One region of the Terrisporobacter glycolicus ATCC 14880 genome, then DNA from elsewhere that is predicted to be linked to it. Evidence: riboswitches for the same ligand, from Rfam matches in the RefSeq annotation. Region 1 holds a riboswitch; each other region holds the start of a gene.
The links. A riboswitch is a leader RNA that binds a small molecule or an ion and turns the genes downstream of it on or off. The one in region 1 is predicted to bind glycine.
Positions count from the first base shown of each region.

Region 1 (6,131 bases):
TTTTGGAACTATACCTCCAGAAGTAACTAAAGCTATTTTAGCACTACTTAAATCAACAACGGCTTTATTTGGTTCTACCCTATCGAAATCAGGCATTGGATACTCAGTAGTAAACTCTTCACCTTTTAATTTCTTAATTAGCATATCTACAGCTCTCTTAGATCCTCTTTCACTATCAAAGAAGTTCTTTCTTACACCATTTGGCATATATCCTTCTTCTTTTGATGATCCTATTGGCTCTTTTTTACCTAATTTAAGTGCAAGAGGTGCCATAACTTTAACAGCGTCTCTCATACCCACTGCAGAGTTTCTAGTTGGTACCATGTAAACTTTTTGTTTAAACATGTCAGCACCTGGGTTTTCTATATACATACCTGTTAAAGATGGTATTCCTAACTCATCTTGTACAGCTGTAGCTATAGTACCACATGCAACACCATATCTACCTGCATTAAATGCTGGTCCAGCTATAAATATATCTGGGTTATATTGTTTAACCATTTCTAAAACTTCTTTTTTAGCTTCTTCTAAGTTTTCATTGAAATAAGAGTCACCGCATATTACTGTAGCTACTATTTCAGCTTCTCCTTTAAATGCTGCATTGAAAGCAGCGCCTGGCCCTACTATACCTTCTCTTACTTCAGGCTTAACATGAGCCATTTCTTCTCCACCTATTTGTGCGAAAAATTGATTTATATATTGAACAACTTTTATCATCTTCAAACCCCCCTCTCACTATCTTGCACTTAATTTATTAAATCCAAGTTCATTAGTAGCCCCAGTTATTACTTGAAGCTCTGCAACTATTGATCCATCTGGTTGTAAACTTCCATCAAATCCACCAGCTATAACATCTGCAACTTCTGGATATCCTATTACTTTATCCATTGGAGGAAGAGTAACAACCTCATTTGCATTGCCTCCTGTTACAACTGCATTTGCTAAAGGATCTGCGTCTGCTAATGATTGAGATTTTCCATCTCTACCAGCATACTCATCAGTAACTATAACTGTTTTTATTCCTTTTTCCTCTATCTTCTTACAGTTCATTATTAAGTCTGTGTCTGGGTTACCAAATCCTTCTTGAGTTATGACTACACCATCAACACCTAAGAACTCTGCTAATTTGGCACTCCAGTTAGAAGATCTCTCTTTATCAGCAAGATAAACGTTTTCATTAGTAAGGATTACCCCTACAAAGTTTAATTCTTTACCATGCTTTTCAAATAAATCATGTATAACTGGGTTATTTAAGTGATGATAAGTTGTGTTTTTGTCACATGCAGAAACACAGTTACCACTTACTACTGCACCATCCATTATTTCAGTTGGATTTATTAAAGTAGATATAGTTTTCTTAGCATCTACTCCATAAACATAAGTGTCATGTAATAATCCTTGAGTTTGAAGCATATACACATAAGCTACTCTTGGTAGTTCTGGGTATTTTTTGTATCCTTCTATTATTGAATCTGTTTCATAAACTTCTACTTCATCTGGAGTTATATCTTTAGCTAACTCTCCTAAGTATATAGCTGCTTTATATCCAGCGTATCTTATAGCTTCTTCGTGATTATGTTGTTTTAAACCGTCTACTGGTTCACAAACTACTACTAAGTTATTTAACCCTGAGAAAGGTGTGTATTTAGAACCTTCACCACTCATATCTATTATTCCTTCTTGGAAACCTACTATTTTCCCCGTTGTTACTACAGCAGAACCTTTAAGTACATTCGTTTTTCCCGAGCCCACTGTTGTTACCTTATTTATCATACCTGGGAATATTCCTCCCGGTCCTTCAACTTTAACTCTTGGCTCTATAACGTCTTTAACTGGCATAATACGAATACTATCACCTGGTTTTGCTATTTCTAAATCTACTGATTTGATATTCTCATCTTCCATTAATAAGTCAATTAACTCTTGCTTATTAACATAAATTACTCCATCTTCCACTTTTGAAACATCAGAAAAACATATGTCTTTAACTTTTACATATCCTAATTCTAATTTCAAAAAAATCACCTCCAAAAATTTTATTTACTTTACAAAAATTTTATTTACTTGAACTAGGTATTTATTTAAAAGCACAATAAGCGCTATTAAAACATATTACTATTTCTATGGAATAATAAATTCTGCTAAATATGCTCTATTTACTTAAGAGCATTTTCAATTATTGATAAATCTACAACTTTAAAATCATCCATTATTCTATCGGTTAATTCAACAGTATAATCTTTATCTTTTTTAAATTTGTCATATGTTAAAATTGCATTTTCAATAATTGTTAAAGATTTGTAATCTAGGGATTCTTTATAATCAGATATTAGGACTGATTTATATGGAGTTTCATTTGGTTTTATGCTACTAGACAGAGGGTGAGTTAAAAGTATATGTCCTTCATGAACTCTATCTCTTACATAAAGTAAGATTTCTTTAAAAGAACATTCCTTATAATAAATCTTATAATCACTTTTGTATTTTTCATATACTTTATTGTTGTTAGTTATTATCATTTTATATCCCCCAGAACAGTTCTATTTTTTTGCAATAAAATAGCAGAAAGCCCCTAGCTTTCTGCTCTGTATTTAACCTGAGAGTTTTCCTCTATTCGCATAGAGTTGCCCCTTCGGTGCATATATTTATTGATTAAACTTAATGATGTCTTGCTTTCCAGAGTTAAGTCGTACTACGGTCCTTTTGCCTGAGATCATCACCAATATTCGCTTAATATTGGCTTATTCCTTCGGCGCTTTTTAAAAGTCTCTCCCGTAATAGTCATCCTTAATATAATAATTGTATTATTCTAATTATTCTGCAATATAATAATCGTCTTATTATTCATTCACTTAAAGTTTCTATTCATTTATAATTTTTTTCTATTTTAATTAGATTATAATTAATTATATCTATAATAAGCAACAAGTTTTTTTATATTTTTCAATATTTTTATTTTTTTCTATATTTATTAATTTATATGTTGATAATTACTATTTATAACCCTTTATTTTTAACTTTTAGTACTTACAAAATTGCTATCTTAATTAGTGGTCATTTCATTAACTATATAATCTATGTCAAGTACCATTTCTATCATTCCTATTTGATCATCATATACATTAGATTCAAATTCTTCTATTGCTGGACCAGGTATACCATCTCTGTTACCAATTATGATGACTTTCTTTTTTCTAATATACTCATTAGAAATACCTGCTTATCTAAATTTTATTTTTATATATTTACATTGAGCATAAAATATTGCTCAATGTAAACATAATTTAAATTTTATTCGAATACAGTTTGATCTTCTATTTCAGTTTGTAATGCTTTAAAAGCTTTTGTTATAAGATTTCTTCTTATTTTCTTTTCTTCCTCCAATGGTAGTGCTGGATTTCCAAGTGGATGAGGTATAGCTATAGCTGGAACTATTCTATTAGCACCAACTGTTAAAGAAATAGGGACTACTGTACAAATGTGTACTACTGGTATTCCCGCTCTTTCTATTTCTTTTACCATCGTTGCACCGCAACGAGTACAAGTACCTCACGTAGAAGTTAAGATAACAGCATCCACACCATCAGCCTTCAATTCTTCTGCATATTTTGCAGCAAATCCTTTTGCATTAGCAACTGAAGTTCCGTTTCCTACTGTTGAATAATAATATCTATTAAGCTCTCTTATTACACCTTGTTCTTCAAATTCTCTCATTATATCTACTGGTAAAACTCTGTTAGGATCATCATTTGCATAAACTGGATCATATCCACCATGAGCAGTTTGATGATCTGCACTACTTAATACTTTGAATCCATCCAAATCATATTTACCATATTTAGATGCACTTGAAGATTCTATATGGTCTGGATTTCCTTTTGGAACTATACCTCCAGAAGTAACAAGAGCTATTTTAGCCTTTGATAAATCTTTAATTGCTGGATTTGGAGCTACCCTATCAAAATCAGGCATTGGGTATTCAGTTGTAAATTCTTCACCTTTTAATTTCTTAATTAACATATCTACAGCTCTCTTAGACCCTCTTTCACTATCAAAGAAGTTCTTTCTTACACCATTTGGCATATAACCTTCTTCAATAGATGCACCTATTTCTTCGCCTTTTGCAAGTTTAAGAGCAAGAGGTGCCATAACTTTTACAGCATCTCTCATACCTACTGCAGAATTTTTAGTTGCTACCATGTAAACTTTGTCTTTGAACATGTCAGCACCTGGGTTTTCTACGTACATACCAGTTAATGAAGGTATTCCTAATTCTTCTTTAACAGCAGTAGCTATTGCTCCACAAGCAACACCATATCTACCTGCGTTAAAAGCTGGTCCTGCTATAAATACATCCGGATTATACCCCTTAACCATATCTAATACTACTTTCTTAGCTTCTTCTAAATTTTCATTAAAATAAGAGTCTCCACATATTACTGTAGCTACTATTTCAGCTTCTCCTTTAAACGCCACATTAAAAGCAGCACCTGGCCCTACTATACCCCCTCTCGCTTCAGGTTTAACATGAGCCATTTCTTCCCCACCTATTTGTGCGAAAAATTGATTTATATATTGAACAACTTTTATCATCTTCAAACCCCCCTCTCACTATCTTGCACTTAATTTATTAAAACCTATTTCATTTGTAGATCCTGTAATAACTTGAAGTTCTGCAACTATTGAACCATCTGGTTTTAAACTTCCGTCAAATCCACCAGCTATAACATCTACAACCTCTTGATATCCTATCACTTTATCCATCGGAGGAAGAGTAATTAATTCATTTGCATTTCCTCCTGTTACAACTGCATTTGCTAAAGAATCAGCATCAGCTAATGATTGCGATTTTCCATCTCTACCTGCATATTCATCTGTTATTATTACTGTTTTTATTCCTTTTTCTTCTATCTTTTTACAATTCATTATTAAGTCAGTATCTGGATTACCAAATCCTTCTTCGTTGATTATTACACCGTCTACACCTAAAAATTCAGTTAATTTGGCACTCCAGTTAGAAGACCTTTCTTTGTCAGCAAGATAAACATTTTCGTTTGTTATTATTACACCAACAAAGTTTAACTCTTTTCCATGTTTTTCAAATAAGTCATGAATAACTGGGTTATTTAAATGATGATAAGTTGTGTTTTTATCGCATGCAGAAACACAGTTACCACTTACTATTGCTCCGTCCATTACTTCTGTTGGATAAATTAAAGTAGATATAGTTCTCTTAGCATCTACACCATATACATAAGTATCATGCAATAAACCTTGAGTTTGAAGCATATATACATAAGCTACTCTTGGTAATTCTGTATATTTTTTATATCCTTCTATTATTGAATCTGTTTCATAAACCTCTGTTTCATCTGGAGTAATATCTTTTGCCAAATTTCCTAAGTATGTGGCTGCTTTGTATCCAGCAAATCTTAAAGCTGCTTCATGGTTATGTTGTTTTAAATCATCAATAGGCTCGCAAACTAATACTAAGTTACAAAGCTTAGAAAATGGAGTATATTTTGCACCTTCACCACTCATATCAATAATACCTTCTTGGAATCCAACTATCTTACCTGTTGTAACTACTGCTGAACCTTTAAGCACATTAGTTTTTCCGCTACCTACAGTAGTAACTTTACTAATCATACCTGGGAATATTCCTCCCGGTCCTTCAACCTTAACTCTTGGTTCTATAACATCTTTAACTGGTATTATACGTGTACTATCTCCCGGTCTAGCAATATCTAAATCAACAGATTTAATATTTTCATCTTCCATTAATAAGTCTATTAGTTCTTGCTTATTAACATAGATAACACCATTTTCTACTTTTGAAACATCTGAAAAGCATATGTCATTTACCTTTACATATCCTAATTCTAATTTCAAAATAATCACCTCCAAATATTTTTATTTGTAACTAGGTTTAACATCATTATTTAAAAGCCCATTTAAGACTTATAAATCATCTTTATTCAAATCTTTTTAAATAATTTATATGCGACATGGTGATAGATGTGTTAAAATAACAAAATTTTGCAACAAAAAAAGCAGAAAGTAAGATAGCTTTCTGCTCTGTATTTAACCTGAGAGTTTCCTCTTAAAGAGTTGCCCCTTCGGTGCAATAT
Region 1 is NZ_CP117523.1:732,672-738,802, reverse strand. It holds gene grdB (glycine reductase complex selenoprotein B) at 1-723, opposite strand, end outside; gene TEGL_RS03780 (glycine/sarcosine/betaine reductase component B subunit) at 736-2,016, opposite strand; gene TEGL_RS03775 (GrdX family protein) at 2,157-2,519, opposite strand; glycine riboswitch at 2,686-2,785, opposite strand; gene TEGL_RS03770 (hypothetical protein) at 3,044-3,199, opposite strand; gene grdB (glycine reductase complex selenoprotein B) at 3,292-4,599, opposite strand; gene TEGL_RS03760 (glycine/sarcosine/betaine reductase component B subunit) at 4,612-5,892, opposite strand.

Region 2 (6,131 bases), 1.5 Mb from region 1:
GAAAATCATAAAGAAACTTGGATATGAGGTGAAGTGTAATGAATAAAGGTGTATTTATTACAGGTACTTCCACAGATGTGGGTAAAACTTATGTTAGTTCTTTAATAGTAAAAAATCTTAGAGAAAATAATGTGAACTGCGGATATTTTAAAGGAGCTTTAAGTGGAGCTTATTTGGAAGATAATGAATTAATACCTGGAGATGCAAAGGAAGTATGCATTAGATCAAATTTAAATTACAATCCGAAAGACTTAGTAAGTTATATATTTAAAGAACCGGTATCTCCTCACTTAGCAGCAAAAATAAATAATGAATTTATTGAGTCAAATAAAATAAAAGCAGATTTTGATAAAATTAGTAAGAATTACGACTTTATGGTTGTTGAGGGATGTGGAGGAATTATTTGTCCTTTAAGATTTGATGATAAAAAAATAATGTTAACTGATATTATAAAATTACTAAATCTTCCTATTATTATAGTTGCTGATGGAGGACTTGGAACAATAAATGATACAGTTCTTACAGCAGAATATGCCAAATCTCAAGGCTTTTCAATAATAGGCATTATTCTTAATAACTATGATGAAAATAATATGATACATATTGATAATAAAAAAATGATAGAAGATTTAACTAATATACCTGTTATTGTTTGTGTAAAAGAAGGTGATGAAAATATAAATACATCTTTAAAGGAAGTAATTTAAAAATAAAATATATTCAAGTAGAAAAGGATGGCTAATGCCATCCTTTTTATTTTGATTAATATTAATTAAAATAAACTATCAAAAATGTAATATTTCTGTAATGTAAATCAATTGTTGAAAAAATCTACCTAATATAAAATAAAAATATATTTTTCGTGTTGTTTGTTGGATTTAGAGCAATTAGATTTATTAAATATAAGGGAGATGGTAAAATGAAATTTTCAAAAGGAAAAGTTATAGCAGCAGTTTTAGGAATATTAGTTATTGTAGGTGGTGTATCTGTATATAAATCATTAATTAATGATTATCCATACAGACTTATATATATATCAGAAGAAGGCAATAAAAAGGAAAAATCACAAGAAGAAGCAATAAATGAAGCATTGAAAGGTTCAAATGCAAAAGAGACTAACTTTGATATGCTTAAAGTAGATGACAAAGGAACTGTAGTTATCAAGCAAACAGAATATAATAAATTAGCTAAAGATAAAAGTCTTAAAGTGGTTGACCTTTCTGGTGATGAAGCCATGATTATACCTAGATATGATGGGATAAAGAATTTATCATATTTAAACAAGCAAAAAGAAGTAAAGGAATTTAAAGCAAAGGATATTGATATAAAAATAAAAGGTGTTCTTAATAAGAAAATCTTAATAACTGGACTTTTTAAGAATCAGTTTGTTGTAAGTGATAAAACTTATGAAAAATTATCTAAGGATAGTAAAATACTAAAAGTAAATGGTTATGATTATGAAAGCAATAAAAATATACAAAATAATGTGACTAGATTATTTAAAAATAAGCTATTTTCAATTAGTAATGATGACAGATTATATTACTTAATTGGAAAAGATGCTTATGCAGAATAATAGTTTTAAAATTAATTAAAGAATTAGCTGATCTATTGTAAAGATAGTAATAATACATTGATGTACTATTACTATCTTTTTTATTTAAGTGTACTAATAATGGGTATATAAAGGAAATACTATTTAAGGATATTTAATTATTGAATAAAAGGAGAAATATAATGAGCAGAAAAATAATCTTTAACTTAGCTATGAGTATAGATGGATATATAAGCGATGAAGATGGTGGATTTGATTGGATTGTGGGAGAGGATAATAATTCACTGGATACTAAAGGACAATTTGAGTTTAATAAATTTTTAGAAACTTGCGATACAATAGTGATGGGAAGAAAGTCTTATGAAGATATACCTAGAGAAACTTTTGATGAATTTTCAGATAAAAAAATTTACTTAGTTACCAATAAGAAACTTAATATAAATAAAGATAATGTGGAGATTATAAATGGAGATATTGTTGGAAAAATACTTAACCTAAAAAAAGAAGAAGGAAAGAATATATGGATATTTGGTGGTGCAATTTTAGCAGATACATTCATAAAATCTGATGTTATAGATGAGTACATAATCGGTATAATTCCTTGTATATTAGGTAAGGGAAGAAAGTTATTTTTGGAAAATAATCCAACTATAAATTTACATTTAAAAAATTATAGTTTCTCAGGTGGAATTGCAGTATTAACTTATACAAAAAGATAGAATTATATTAAAAAATGATATTTGTATAAACCTACACTAAAATGGAATAATAAATTTAAAATGAAAAATAATATTATTTATAAATATAAGGAGTATGGATATGATTTTAGATAAGGAAAAATATATAAAAGTTAGAGCAGCTCAGGCACAAGGAGCTAGAACGGTACAAGATGTTAAGGTCATGACAGATATAGTTATAGAAAATGATGAAGAATATAGAGAAATTGATAGGGTAGTACAAAATGTTTGTAAATGCCAAAATGTATCTGTAAATGAAGTTGTAGCAGCGGTTAAAAGTGGTGCACAAACAGTAGAACAAGTTATGGAAGAGACTAAAGCAGGAACTGGTTGTGGTAGATGTAAAGGAATAATAGAAAATATATTAAAAAATAAAAAATAATTGTATTAAAAAAGCCTTAGTAAATTGAAAACAATTACTAAGGCTTTTTATATGTAAAATATACATAAATTTAAAGAGTAATCTAAATTATATATTGACAATGAAAATATATATTATAAAATATAAATAGTAAAATAAATATGATCGGATGAGAATAATCTTAGACATTACTTAAATGTAAGGCCGAAGAAGCAAAAAAAAGAATTTATCTTAATCTTTTTTGAAACTGACAGGCAAAAGGAAGATTATTTGACGAAGCTTTGGAGAGAACGGATACCGTCGCCTACGTGGCTATAACCAACTGGCAAAAGGACAGAGTAATAAGATACTTAATTTTAGTATGCTTATTATTCTGTCCTTTTTTGCTTTTGAAAAATCATATTTATGTATAAATGTATATTTATAAATTTAAATAAGGGAGATATAAATTATTATGAGAATGATGTTAGTAGGATCAGGAGCAGTAGGAGAATCAATACTAAAAATACTGCAAAGTAGAGAAAATTATAGAGAATGGTTAGAATTTGTTTTAGTTGCGGATTATAATTTAGATAGAGCTAAAGAAGTAATAGAAAATTTAAAGGAAAAAGAAAATTATAAGGCAGTTCAAGTTGATGCTAAAAATAAAAATGAGATGATTGAATTAATTAAAGAGTATAATATAGATTTTGTAATGGATTCTGCGGCTCCATTTGTAAGTAATCAAATATTTGATGCTGCTTATGAGGGTGGAGCAAGTTATGGTAGTATGGGAACATGGTCAGTACCTATGGATAATCCTAAATTTGGTATAGGAATAGAAAATAGCTATATAGAGCCTATGACCAAGTACAACTTTGATAGGCATGAAAACTGGAAGAATAAAAATCAAATGGCTTGTATATGCATGGGTATAGACCCAGGTGTAGTAAATGTATTTGCAAAATATGCTGCAGAGTATGAATTTGATGAACTACATGAAGTGCATGTAAAAGATGGTGGAAACTTAGAAATACCAGGTGCCAAAGAAAATGATATAACTTTTGGATTTAATGTATGGACTATTTTAGATGAAGTTATGAATCCTAATGTGGAGTATAATAAAGACAAGGGTGGATTTATAGTGGAAGATGCTTTTAGTGGAGAAGAAACATTTATAATGCCTGAAGGTGTTGGAGAAAATAATTTGATAAAAGTAGAACATGAAGAAGTAGTTACTATGCAAAGATATTTAGGTAAATATGGTCTTAAAAAAGCTACTTTTAAAATAGCTTTAGACCCATCTTTAGTAAATGCTTTAAAAGTAATAGATTCATTAGGTCTTAGAAGTATACACCCTGTTGATGTGGGTGGAGTAAAAGTAGTGCCAAGGGATGTAGTTGCAGCATGTGCTCCGCAACCAAAAGAGATAGGTGATGAAATGATAGGCATGATGCTTGTTGGAGTTCATTGTATAGGTATAAAAGATGGAAAGAAAAAAGAAATTTTTATATATCAACCATTTGAAAATAAACAATCAATAAAAGATTGGGGCATGCAAGCAGTAGTAGCTCAAACAGGATTTGGTGCAGCTCTTACTATAGAACTTATTGCTAGGGGAATATGGAAGGGAGAAGGAGTATTTTCACCAGAGTATTTTAATCCAATTCCATACTTAGATTTAATGAAAGAAACAGGATTTAGATACGAAATAATAAATATGTAAATTAAAAAACTACAGTTTCTCATGTTAATATATATCAATAAAATTTATATTTACTCAAACTTTATAGAAAATATCAATTTCAATAAATATTTTTTATATGTTACTCTTATAATTGAATTAAGTTAAATTAAGACAAAAGAGGAGAGAAAATGAGTATAAAAATCGATATTATTTCAGGATTTTTAGGTGCTGGAAAAACAACTTTTTTAAATGAGTTTGTTAAAAATACAGATGAAAAAATTGCTATTATTGAGAATGAATTTGGGGATATGTCTATAGATAGTGATTTAATAAAGGGAGATTTTATAATAAAAGAATTACCATCAGGATGTATATGTTGCAGTTTAATAGGTAACTTTAAAGAAGCAATATTATCCCTAATTGAAGAAACTAGTTTAGATAGAATTATAATAGAACCTTCTGGAGTTGCCATGTTATCAGACATAATTAAACTGTGCCAAGATATATGTAAGTATTCAAAGAAAGAAATGATAATCAATAATGTAATAACAATAGTAGATTTATGCAATTTTTATGAGTATGAAGATAATTTTGGAGATTTTTATTTAAATCAAATTAAAAATGCAAACATTATACTACTTAGTCATTTTGAAGGAGTGAACAAAAATGAGCTTGAACCTATTATATGGAAACTTAGTGACTATAATGAGCAAGCCTATATAATAGAAGAAGATTGGTATTTAAAAAGAGAATTAAACTTAAAACATTATATTGAAGCTTTAGAAATAAATAGAGTTGTTATAAAAGAAAATTTAAATGATACAACTAGAATTAAGAAGTTATTGAAATCTACTACAATAGATAAACCTAAGGTTTTTACAGAAGAAGAATTAAAAGAAGTATTAGAATTACTAAATGATAAAAAACAGGGATATGTATTAAGGGGAAAAGGAATAATTCAAATTGAAAATGGTAAAACTGTTCATTTTGACTTTACTCCAAGGAATTATTCTTATGAATATATGAATAAAATATGTAAGACCAAAGTAGTCATAATAGGACTGCTATTAAATACAAAATTATTAAAAGAATTATTTTTAAATGAGAATTAAAATAATTATAAAAAATAAGGAGCTGTGGTACAAGTATTAAAAGTTGTTGTACTACAGCCCTTTTTAGGATTATTATTTATTTAAATCAGCTAAGTCTTTTGCTATATTAGCAGCAACTTTAGCATTGTTGTAAACAAGTTCTATATTAGAGGCAAGAGATTTTCCTTCAGTTATAGTTTTTACTTTATCTAATAAGAAAGGTGTAACTTGCTTTCCACCTATATGTTTCTCTTCAGCTTCTTTTAAAGCAGATTCTATGGCATTAGTTATGGTATCATAATCCATTTCAAATTCTTTAGGTATTGGATTAGCTATAACCATACCGCCTTTTAGATTTAAGTCCCACTTAGCTTTTAAAGCTTCAGCTACTTCCACAGAAGAGTCTACTCTGTAGTCAACACCAAATCCTGATTTTCTAGTGTAGAAAGCAGGCATTTCTTCAGTTCCAAACCCTACTACTGGAACACCGTGAGTTTCTAAGTATTCTAAAGTTAAACCAATATCTAATATAGACTTAGCTCCAGCACATATAACAGCAACATTAGTATTAGCTAATTCTTCTAAGTCAGCAGATATATCCATAGTAGTTTCGCCACCTCTATGAACTCCACCTATTCCACCAGTAGCAAACACTTTAACACCAGCAAGATCTGCAAGTATCATAGTAGTAGCAACAGTAGTAGCTCCAGTTAATTTTTTA
Region 2 is NZ_CP117523.1:2,276,971-2,283,101, reverse strand. It holds gene bioB (biotin synthase BioB) at 1-46, shown strand, start outside; gene bioD (dethiobiotin synthase) at 39-707, shown strand; gene TEGL_RS11270 (hypothetical protein) at 920-1,576, shown strand; gene TEGL_RS11265 (dihydrofolate reductase family protein) at 1,738-2,274, shown strand; gene TEGL_RS11260 ((2Fe-2S)-binding protein) at 2,375-2,674, shown strand; glycine riboswitch at 2,823-2,929, shown strand; gene TEGL_RS11255 (saccharopine dehydrogenase family protein) at 3,108-4,358, shown strand; gene TEGL_RS11250 (GTP-binding protein) at 4,508-5,431, shown strand; gene TEGL_RS11245 (pseudouridine-5'-phosphate glycosidase) at 5,504-6,131, opposite strand, start outside.
Region 2: another riboswitch for glycine. It lies ahead of TEGL_RS11255 (saccharopine dehydrogenase family protein); the one in region 1 lies ahead of TEGL_RS03775 (GrdX family protein).

Region 3 (6,131 bases), 630 kb from region 1:
AGAGGTGTTATTATATAGTAAGTGAATTTTTTGCTGGAATTGAGCTTAGAAAAGTTATAAAAGGTAATTATATGGACTTAAATAGTATTGTAAAAATATCTAGAAAAATTCTAAGAGCACTAGACACATCTTATAACCATAAGCTTTATCATGGATCTTTAACAGAAGACAATATTTTTGTAGATGAAAATTATAATGTTAAAATATATGATTTTGGTATAACTCAAGCTAATAAAGGTGTTAATATTAGGAAAGATAATAGCATAGGATTTTTATGTCCTCATCAAATTAATATTAATTATACAGATATGGAGAGTGATTTTTTTTCATTAGGTGTAATTCTATTTGATGCAATTTTTAAAAAAATGCCCTTTGGTATTGGTAAAAATGAGGATGAAATGTTAAAATTAATTGATAGAGGAATTGACTGGAATACTGTGGCTATTAATAATGAAAATATTGCTTTAGTAAATATGGTCAAGAAACTTATTAGAAGAACTGAAAAATATAATAATGTGAAAGAAGTATTAATTGATTTAAGCAAGTTTATGTATGTTAAAGCTGATATTGAAGAAAATAGTATAAGCACTTTACAAGAATATGAAAGCGATAAAAATAATAATAAACCTGGAGTAAAGTTTCTTCAAAAATCACTATTGCTTGTTCTAACATTAACAATTTTAGTCACTGCTATTATTTGGTTTCAGTAGCATGAAAATAATTATTTATCAGGAGAAAAAATATGAAAGTAAATTGGAATTCAAAGTATAATACTGTATCAGTATATGCATTAATAGTAATCTGCTGTAGTATAATTTTTTATTTTGTAGCATCTCAAATAGGATCTTTTAGCGAAAAGATAAGTATTGCAATTGGGATATTATATCCATTTATTATAGGATTTGCAATTGCTTATTTGCTTAATTTTATTTTAGATTTTTATGAAGTAAAAATATTAGGAAAAGCTCAGTGGTTTAGTAATTTAAGAAGAGGACAAAAAAGAAGTATAGGGTTATTGTTAACATATTTAACAGCAGCAGGTATATGCTACTTATTCATACACTTTATAGTTCCTCAATTAATAGAGAGTATAATGGGGTTCGTTAATGAGGTTCCTCAATATGTAGATAATGTTACTAAATTATTTAATGATTTAATAAACGAAACAAATGTAAGCCCAGAATATGCTTCACTAATACAAGAACAAATGGATAAATACATACAAATTGTTATGGATTTTGCAAAGGAAATAATTCCTATTGTAGGTAATATGTTAAAATCAATTGCGTCAAGTATATGGAATATAGTTCTTGGAATTATTATTTCAGTATATTTATTAATAGATAAAGAAAACTTCTTTGCTATAAATAGAAAAATAACGCGTGCATTATTCTCCACTAAAACTGCAAATAGAATATTTGAATTAGCTTATAGAAGTAATGAAACTTTTGGTAAATTCCTAAGTGGTAAAATAATTGACTCAGCTATTATAGGAGTATTAAGTTTTGTGGTATTCTCGATATTTAAGATGCCATATACATTACTAATTTCTGTAATAATAGGTGTGACTAATATAATTCCATTCTTTGGACCATTTATTGGAGCTATACCATCATTTATTATAATTTTATTTGTTTCTCCAACTAAAGCCTTAGTATTCTTGTTACTAGTATTCATAATACAACAAATTGACGGAAATATTATAGGACCAAAAATACTAGGAGATTCAATTGGAATATCAGCGTTTTGGATATTATTTGCCATACTTGTGGCAGGTAAATTCTTAGGAATAGTGGGAATGATAATAGGTGTACCTTTATTTGCCATTGTTTATTCGATAATAAAAGAAGAAGTTGAATATAAGCTTAAGATTAAAGAATTACCAACAGATACCAAGGATTATATGGATAGAGTGTAGCAAGAAATTAATCAAGGGAGATGTTATTATGAAGAAAAAAGGGGTTTTTATTTTAACGCTGTTAATGATGCTTTTGTTAACAGTTAATGCATTTGCAGATAATATAGATAGTGCATCAAATTATTTTGCTTTAAATGAAGATATAAATATCTCAAAAGAAGTCTTAGGTGATATTTATTCTGCAGGTAAAAAGATTACTGTAAAGGATAATGTAAATGGTGATGTTGTAGCTCTTGCTGAGAGTATAGATATTACAAGTAATGAGGTAAATGGCAATATAAGATGTGGAGCACAAACTTTAAATATTAACAGCAAAAATGTAAAAAATATAACTTCTTTTGGTCAAAATATCAACATAGGTAAAAAAACTACTGCAAAGGCTATTTACGTATCAGGTGAGAATATTAATTTTAAAGGCAATTGCGAAGGATTTTATGCCGCAGGTGACACAATAATAATTAATGGTAAAATTAATGGTGATGTTAACATAAAATGTAATGAGTTAATTATAGCCGATAATGGTGAAATTACAGGGAACATAAAGGTATACTCACCTAAAGAACCTATTGTAAACTCTAATGTATCTATGAATGACATACAATATACTAAGATAGAAAATTCAACTAATGAGAGTAAACTAAAAGCTTTTTTAGGTTTTGGAACTATTCTATCGATTTTAGGATCTTTAATATTTGGGGTGCTTTTGTATTCTGTGTTTAAAAAATTCTTTATAAAAAGTAGTGATTTATTATTGAAAGAACCACTTCCAATAGTTTTAGGAGGCATGGCATCATTTATATTAATGCCTATAGCTAGTTTGTTGTTATTTTTAAGTATAATAGCTTTACCTATTGGGGTAATATCATTAATTATGTATTTTATAGTAGTTTATTTATCTCCTGTGATTGTGGGAATAGTAATTGGAAGATTGATACTTAAGAATAAAAATCCATACTTACAGCTTTTGGTTGGTATATTAGTTATAAGATTACTAAGTCTTATACCAATGATAGGTGGTTTTGTATGGGTAGTAAGTGGAATGATAGCTCAAGGGCTAATAATATACTCATTTGTTCAATCAATAAAATATAAAGAAAAAAGAATAGAAACAAACTAATAAGAAATATGGGTTATTTTAACCCATATTTCTTATTTATTAAAAATAATGTAATAAATCAATTATTTAATAATAAATTTTTATAATAAAAATTAGGAGAGATAATTTTAAAAAATGCTTTTATTTGAATCAAATAATTTTATATGAAAATTTAAATTAATCTATTTGACAAGTATTAGAAGATAATATACTATTATTGTTACAAGTTAACAAGTCAATAATCTGATGAAGCTTTACAGAAGAGTTGTCTTAGGACACGCCGAAGGAGTCATACTCTCAGGTACTTTTTACAAAGGTGGGACTGTAAAGAATAGGAAACTCTGGAGAGACCCGTAAAGGGAGCCGAAGGGGCAAGGCTTAACTGCTCAATCTCTCAGGCAAAAGGACAGAGAATATATATAAAGCATATTTATGCTTTTCTTTAATATGTATGAAATCCTATACTAAATCATCTTTATGATTTAGTATTTTTTAATTACTAAGATATTATAATACTTTTATATATATGAAAAACTTATATGTTCTTGTATTATCAATACATTTCTATAAGAGTAAAAAAGCAATTTTTTTATAGTTCATACATATTCAAAATTATTATATTTTTAGCAAGCTGCATATTGTTACTGTATGCAGGATGCAATTTATTCTTGTCTTTATTCATAAATGATTATATGATTTTGTACTTAAATTATTTAATTACAAAAGGAGTGTTTTTTATGGATTTTCTTAACTTATTAAACCAAGTGGATAGCTTTATATGGGGACCACCATTATTAGTTTTACTAGTAGGTACAGGTATTTATCTTACAGTAAGACTGGGACTAATACAAATTGTCAGATTACCTAAAGCATTAAAATTAATTTTTAAAGCTGAGAATGAAGGTAATGGAGACATCTCAAGTTTTGGAGCTTTATGCACAGCTCTTGCAGCAACAATAGGAACAGGTAATATAGTTGGAGTCGCTACGGCAATCAAAGCTGGTGGACCAGGCGCATTATTTTGGATGTGGCTTGCTGCCTTCTTTGGAATGGCAACTAAGTATTCAGAAGGTTTACTTGCTATAAAATTTAGAACTAAAGATAAAAATGGTCAAGTATCTGGTGGTCCAATGTACTATATAGTAAATGGTATGGGGGAAAAATGGAGACCTTTAGCATCGTTCTTTGCTGTAAGTGGTATATTAGTAGCGCTTTTAGGTATTGGGACATTTTCACAAGTTAATTCAATTACAGATGCAGTACAAGGCTCTTTTAATATAGACCCTAAAATAACAGGAGTTATATTATCAATTTGTGTTGCTTTAGTTGTATTTGGAGGTCTACAAAGTATATCAAAGGTGGCAACTAAAATAGTTCCTTTTATGACAGTAGCATATATATTAATATGTCTTGCTATTTTAGGTAAATCTTATACATTAATACCAGAAACATTTGTATTAATATTTAAAAGTGCTTTTACTGGTCAAGCAGCTGCGGGAGGTTTTATTGGAGCAACAGTGTCAATGGCTATTAGAAATGGTATAGCTCGTGGCGTATTTTCAAATGAATCAGGTCTTGGTAGTGCCCCTATTGCAGCTGCTGCAGCAAAAACTAAGTGGCCAGCAGAGCAAGGTTTAATATCAATGACAGGAACATTTATAGATAGTATAATAATTTGTACCTTAACAGGAGTATCTTTAATAATTTCAGGTGTTTGGCAAAGTGATTTGAATGGAGCAATAATGACTCAATCAGCTTTTGCATCAGTACTCCCAAATTTAGGTCCAATATTTCTAACAATAAGTTTAAGCTTATTTGCATTTACAACTATCCTTGGATGGAGTTATTATGGAGAAAGATGTTTTGAATTTTTATTTGGAGTTAAAAAAATAAATTTGTTTAGAGGTTTATTTGTACTTATGGTGTTGCTTGGCGCATTTTTAAAATTAGAAATGGTTTGGATTATAGCTGATATTGTAAATGGCCTTATGGCACTACCAAATTTAATTGCTTTACTTGCGCTATCTCCAATAATCATATCTGAAACTAAATTATACTTAGATTATTTGGATGAAAAAAATAAATCAGATAAGGAAAAAATAAGCTAAAATGGCAAGTTTTCAATATTTTATTGTAATTTTTAAAAACTTTTTAAAAAAATTTTTATTTTTTTATAAAAAAGGTACCCAAAATAGAACTTAACCTTTGTATATATAGTGTAAAAAATAAAAAAGGAGAGATTTCAATGAAATTAAACAAAATGATAGCAGTAGCTTTAGGTGTAGTTCTTACATCATCAACAGTATTATCACAAGTAGGGTTGGCAGATGCAGCATCTAAACTTATAGGAAGTGCAAAAGCAAAGGAAATAATGTTAAAGAAAGTTCCGGGAGCAAAAATAGTTAAGTTTAGATTAGATAATGATAAGACTCCAGAGTACGAAGGAGAATTAACAAAAGGAAGTTATAAGTACGAAATAGATATAAATGCTAAGAGCGGAAAAATAACAGATTACGAAAAGGAAAAAATAAAAACATCTTCTTCAAAATACATAGGAGAAGCTAAAGCAAAAGAGATAATGCTAAAGAAAGTTCCAGGAGCAAAAATAGTTAAATTTAAATTAGATAAAGATGATACAGCTGAATACGAAGGTGAATTAAGAAAAGGTAACTATGAATATGAAATATCAGTAAATGCTAAAAGTGGAAAAATAACAGAATTTGAAAAAGAAAAAATAAAAACATCTTCTAAGAAATTAATAGGAGAATCTAAAGCAAAAGAAATAATGTTAAAGAAAGTTCCAGGAGCAAAAATAGTTAAATTTGAATTAGATAATGACAAAACACCAGAATATGAAGGTGAATTAAGAAAAGGTAACTATGAATATGAAATAACAGTTAACGCTGTAACTGGGAAAATAATAGAATTTGAAAAAGATATTAATTAATAAAAAATAATTTTTAGTAGTAAAATATAAATAATGTCAATAAGAAACCTTAGATTGAAGTAAAATTCAGTCTAAGGTTTTTATTTTTAGTAGAAAACTAATAGTTTTAAAAGAGAGATATAAGGTAAAATATATAGTATAAATAATTATAAAATATAAAGGAATAATCA
Region 3 is NZ_CP117523.1:1,364,393-1,370,523, forward strand. It holds gene TEGL_RS06740 (protein kinase domain-containing protein) at 1-710, shown strand, start outside; gene TEGL_RS06745 (AI-2E family transporter) at 743-1,918, shown strand; gene TEGL_RS06750 (hypothetical protein) at 1,947-3,035, shown strand; glycine riboswitch at 3,346-3,434, shown strand; gene TEGL_RS06755 (alanine/glycine:cation symporter family protein) at 3,752-5,122, shown strand; gene TEGL_RS06760 (PepSY domain-containing protein) at 5,260-5,961, shown strand.
Region 3: another riboswitch for glycine. It lies ahead of TEGL_RS06755 (alanine/glycine:cation symporter family protein); the one in region 1 lies ahead of TEGL_RS03775 (GrdX family protein).

Region 4 (6,131 bases), 130 kb from region 1:
GCAATATTAATAATTCCTAAAAACTTAATAAATGCCTTTGACTTTAAAGTGGATTTTGATTTAGGTAATAAAAATATTAAAATAATTGACTATTATGCAATGAATTTATTTGGATTTTTTAGAGGTAATCTTCCATCTGTTATTGTAAACGATAGTACATTTAATTCTTTAAAAAAAGACTTAAATAAAGATACAGAAAATATATCTTGTATCACCTTAGAAAACTTTGATAATAGTGCCAATATAGTGAAAGATATAAAGAAAAACAGTAATATGAAACCTTATAGTGTAGATAATTTCAATGAAGATAGGTATAATTTTATAAATGCAATTTACTTTATAGGTCTATTTATGTCATTGGTATTTATAATATCTGTAGGAAGTATTATGTACTTTAAATGTATTTCTGATGCAAGTAAAGATAAGCCAAGATTTGATACATTGAGAAAAATCGGAACAAATCAAGAATATATTAATAAATCTATTTATAAACAAGTGGGAATATTTTTCTTATTTCCAGCTATAGTAGCTATTGTTCATAGCGCAGTAGCTAGTTATGCAGTAACAAATTTGTTTAACCAAGATGGAAGATTCTCTACAATATTAACCACTGGCATTTTCTCAGTAATTTATTTTATTTATTACTTACTAACTTCAAAAAAATATATATCTTTAACAAAATAATGAATTAAGCCGTATTTTATTTAATTAGACTAGATGAAATATGGCTTATATTATATTGTGAAACTTTATATTATGTTTTAATGCCACAGAATAATCCATTAACTTTTATTGCATATAAAGTAAAATAATTAATGAAATATATTATTAGACTCTATTGTAAGAATATATTAATAATAGTAAAATAAAAATACTTATTAAAAAATATTTAAGGAGAGAAAATTATGGCTGAAGATAATAGGTTCATATATTGCTCAAAATGTGGGAAAAAAAGTTCAAAAGATGCTAAGTTTTGTACAAATTGTGGAAATAAATTAATAACAATAGAGGATAGTATAAAAAGTACTACTGAAAATATTAAAGATGCTATAAAAAATAATGAAACATATAGAAGTTTTACAGATAATAATTATGATGAAAATTATAGAGCTGACTTTGATAATAGAGATATGGTTAAATTTATACAAACGAAAGAAGAATATTATATACCTAAATTTAAGGAAATCCAAGAGATATATAAATCTACTAGTTGGAACTGGGCTGCATTTTTCTTCAATTCATGGTGGTTTTTATATAGAAAAATGTATGTTATAGGTTTTGGACTTATTGTAGCAGATATATTAATTGGATTGCTGATGCCAACTGTATCATTAATTGCAAGTATAGCCATAGCAGTGATTTCAGGATTATATGGAAATATAGCTTATTTAAAACATATACAAAAGCAATTAAATTCTTTCACTAATATGGGAGAGGATATAAAGCAAAGATTAATATTAAATAAAGGTGGAGTTAATATAGCAATACCAATAATATTAGCTATAATTACCATAGTTTTTTTATTATTGATAGGTGCATTAGGAACATTTTTATTTATGTTCTCTTCTCCATATTATTACTAAAATTATATAATTTAATAATAATTAAGACACATAAACATTTATGTTTATGTGTCTTTTTTTATTTACATAGAATTATTTATTGGATTTACTGTAAAAAGGTTAATAATCTAATTATTTTAAAAACCTTTGTGCTACAATTTAATTAAGTTATTTAAATTTAATAGATAGGCTAATCAATAGATGATAATAAAAATATATATAAAGAATTTATCATTTTTGATAACTCCACACATGAATCACTTATTTATGTGCTAACCAAATTTAGGAGGAAATTTATGAATAAAAAATTTAATGTTAAAAGACTAGTTCAGACTAGTTTATTAGTTGCATTACAAATAATATTAACTAGATTTTGCTCTATACAAACGCCTATAGTTAGAATAGGATTCGGTTTTTTACCGGTGGCTATAATTGCTATTATGTACGGACCAATATGGTCTGGTGTTGCAAATGGTATAGCAGATATTATAGGTGTAGTACTATTTCCAACAGGAGCTTTTTTCCCAGGATTTACACTTACGGCCATATTGTCGGGAATAGTATATGGAGTATTTTTACATAATAAGGCAGTTACGTGGACAAGAATAATAGGAACTGTTTTAGTTATAGATATAATTTTAAATTTAGGTCTTGATACTTATTGGTTATCTATTTTAATGGGTAAAGGATTTATAGGATTATTACCAACGCGTTTACTTAAAGAAGCTATTATGATACCGTTAAAAGTTATAACAATAGGTATTGTTTGGAAAAAATTTATAGTGAAATTACCTAAATTTTCACAAGCTATATAAGAAAAATGATTTGTATAAGATTTAACCACTGCGAATTTAGATTAAAAATAATAGTTGTTTAGCAATTCATATCAGAACTATAATGGCTAATATTGGGGTAAGTTTTTGATTTTTATTAAGTAACTTTAATGTATGATAAAAGCGATTATAATTTTTATAAGCACTTTTGTATATTTATTACATCTAATTATCTAATGATTTTGAATTGTCGAAAAAATCAGAAAAAATATATAAGAAAATGAACAAAAACAGTTGAAAAATATTATGAACTCACATACAATGATTTTAGAATTAAATAAATCCAAATGATATTTACGAGAGACGTTTTTACTTAGGTAAAAAGGCCGAAGAAGCAATCTGAAAATTGCCATTAAATTTTCAGAGAAACTTTCAGGCAAGAATATCGTAAATTGATGGAACTCTGGAAAGACTTTGCTCATTAAGAGTGAAAGTCACCGACGAAGAAAATGAGATTATCTCGCTAAAACTTTCAGGTAAATGAACAGAGGATATGTGGCTACTACTTGTAGTGTCTGCATATCCTCTTTTTTATGTTTATATAAAAAATGTGATGGGGGAGTAGGAGAATGATAGAATGTATGGAGTTAAAAAGAACTAAGTTATTTTCTACACATGAAAAATTAAATGCAAAAATGTTTGAATTTGCAGGATGGGAAATGCCATTAGAGTATGCAAGTGCAACTAAAGAACATGACTATGTAAGAAGAAGTGCTGGGCTATTTGATGTTTCTCACATGGGAGAAGTTGAAGTCAAGGGAAAAGAAGCATTTAATTTTATACAGTATTTAATTACAAATGACATTACAAACCTGAAAGCAGAAGAGATTATATACTCACCAATGTGTTATGAAAATGGAATGGCAGTAGATGATTTGTTAGTTTATATGATAGAAGAAGAAAATTATTTACTAGTAATTAATGCTGGTAATATAGATAAAGATTATGAATGGATTAAAAATCAAAGTGAAGAATTTGATGTAAATATAAGTAACGTATCTAATTATGTTTCTCAATTGGCAATACAAGGTCCAAAAGCTGAAGAAATATTATCTAAGTTAGTAAATATAAATTTAAATGATATAGAATTTTATAAATTCAAAAATAATATAGAGGTTTGTGGAGAAAAATGTATAGTTTCAAGAACAGGTTATACTGGTGAAGACGGATTTGAAATATACTGCGATGAAAATGTAGTAGAGAAAATATGGAATGATATTTTGGAAGTAGGAAAAGATAGCATAACACCAGCAGGTCTTGGGGCTAGAGATACTTTAAGAGCAGAGGTGAATTTACCTCTTTATGGCCATGAAATAAGTGAAGAAATATCTCCTCTAGAAGGTGGGTTAGGAATATTTGTTAAACTGAATAAAGAAAATTTTATAGGTAAAGAAGCTTTAATTGGTTTAAAGTCACAGGAAACTCAAAGAAAATTAGTTGCTTTTGAAATGCAAGGAAAAGGTATGATAAGAAGTGGCTATGAAGTAGAAGTAGATGATAAAGTTATAGGATTTGTTACTACTGGACTTAAATCTCCTACTTTAGACAAATTTATAGGAATGGCAATTATAGATAGTAATTATGCCAAAGTTGGAAATGAAATAGGAGTAAGAGTAAGAAAAAAACTTGTAAGTGCAGTAATAGTAAAAAGACCTTTTTATAAAAAACAATATAAAAAATCTGAAATAATAAAGGAAGAATATAAGCAATATTCATATATACCAGCGACTCATGAAGATGAAGAAAAAATGCTTAAAGCATGTAAAGTAAATACAATAGACGATCTATTCTCAGACATACCTGACAGTTTAAAATTAAAAAGAGATTTACAGTTAGAAGAATCAAAATCAGAATTAGAAGTTAGTCAAATAGTAAAAAACATAGCAGATAAAAATATAAGTACAGAAGAATTAACTTGCTTTTTAGGAGCAGGGGCTTATGATCATTATGTTCCTTCGATCATAAAACATATTACATCAAGAAGTGAATTTTACACAGCATATACACCATATCAAGCAGAAATAAGCCAAGGAACATTACAAAGTATATTTGAATTCCAATCAATGATAGCAGAAATAACAAAAATGGATATAGCAAATGCATCTATGTATGATGGTGCAACAGCAGCAGTGGAAGGATGCTTATTAGCAGTTTCAAAAACTAGACGTAAAAAAGTAGTAGTAGGAAAAACTGTTCATCCAGAAACAAGAAAAATATTAAAAACTTATTTACAATTTAATAATTGTGAAGTTGTGGAAGTTGATTATGATAGGGAGTTAGGTATGACGGATTTAAATAGATTGAATGAAGTAGTAGACGAGAACACTGCTTGTGTACTACTTCAAAACCCAAACTTTTTTGGTGTTATAGAAGACGTTGATGAAGTGGGTCAAATAGCTCATGGCAAAAAAGCTATGTATGTATTAAGTGTAAATCCAATAACTTTGAGTGTACTAAAGTCTCCAGGAGAAGTAGGAGCAGATGTAGCTGTGGGAGATGCTCAGCCTTTAGGAAATGCATTAAACTATGGCGGACCATATGTAGGATTCTTAGCTATAAAATCAGGTTTAATAAGAAAAATGCCTGGTAGAGTAGTTGGTCAAACAGTAGATAGAGATGGAAATAGATGTTACTGTTTAACTCTTCAAACCAGAGAACAACATGTTAGACGTGAAAAAGCAACTTCAAATATATGCTCTAACCAAGGTTTGTGTGCATTAAACTCAGCAATTTATATGGCAACTATGGGTAAAAAAGGCTATGAGGAAGTAGCAATGCAAAATATACAAAAATCACATCATGCATATAAGAAAATAAGTAAAGGCGGAAAATTCCAGATACTATTTAAAGGAAAATTCTTCAATGAATTTGTGATGAAATCACCAATTGAAATAAAGGAACTAAATAAAAAATTGTTAGAGAATAATATACTTGGAGGATATGATTTAGGCAAAGATTATCCAGAATTGGCAGATTGCACTATGATTTGTGTAACTGAAAAAAGAAGTGCAGATGAAATAGATAAATTAATGAGAATTATGGAGGGAATGTAAAATGAAAGAATATAATAGCTTATTAATTGAAATTTCCAAGGAAGGAAGAAAAGCTTATTCTCTTCCAAAACTAGACGTAGAACTTACAAAACTAGATGAAATGCTAGATCATAATATGATAAAGAAAACTGATTTAGAATTACCTGAATTAAGTGAGTTAGATGTAGTAAGACATTATACTTTATTATCAAATAAGAATTTCGGTGTGGATACAGGATTTTACCCTCTAGGATCTTGTACTATGAAGTATAATCCAAAAATAAATGAAGATATGGCTTCACTTAGCAAATTTACTAATATGCATCCTTATCAGCCAGTTGAAACATCACAAGGATCTTTAGAATTAATGTACAATTTATCAAAAATGTTATGTGAAATAACAGGAATGGATGAGGTAACTTTACAGCCTTCTGCAGGAGCACATGGAGAATATACAGGGCTTATGATGATAAGAAAATACCATGAAAGTAGAGGCGATTTAAAAAGAACTAAGGTTATAGTACCAGACTCTGCTCATGGAACAAATCCTGCCAGTGCAAATATGGCTGGGTTTGATATTATTGAAGTTGAATCAACTAAAAATGGAGCAGTTGATATAAATAAATTAAAAGAAGTACTAAATGATGAAGTAGCTGCATTAATGTTAACTAATCCAAGTACTCTAGGATTGTTTGAAAGAAATA
Region 4 is NZ_CP117523.1:603,331-609,461, forward strand. It holds gene TEGL_RS03120 (FtsX-like permease family protein) at 1-684, shown strand, start outside; gene TEGL_RS03125 (DUF2628 domain-containing protein) at 906-1,583, shown strand; gene TEGL_RS03130 (folate family ECF transporter S component) at 1,859-2,377, shown strand; glycine riboswitch at 2,683-2,793, shown strand; gene gcvPA (aminomethyl-transferring glycine dehydrogenase subunit GcvPA) at 2,965-5,448, shown strand; gene gcvPB (aminomethyl-transferring glycine dehydrogenase subunit GcvPB) at 5,450-6,131, shown strand, end outside.
Region 4: another riboswitch for glycine. It lies ahead of gcvPA (aminomethyl-transferring glycine dehydrogenase subunit GcvPA); the one in region 1 lies ahead of TEGL_RS03775 (GrdX family protein).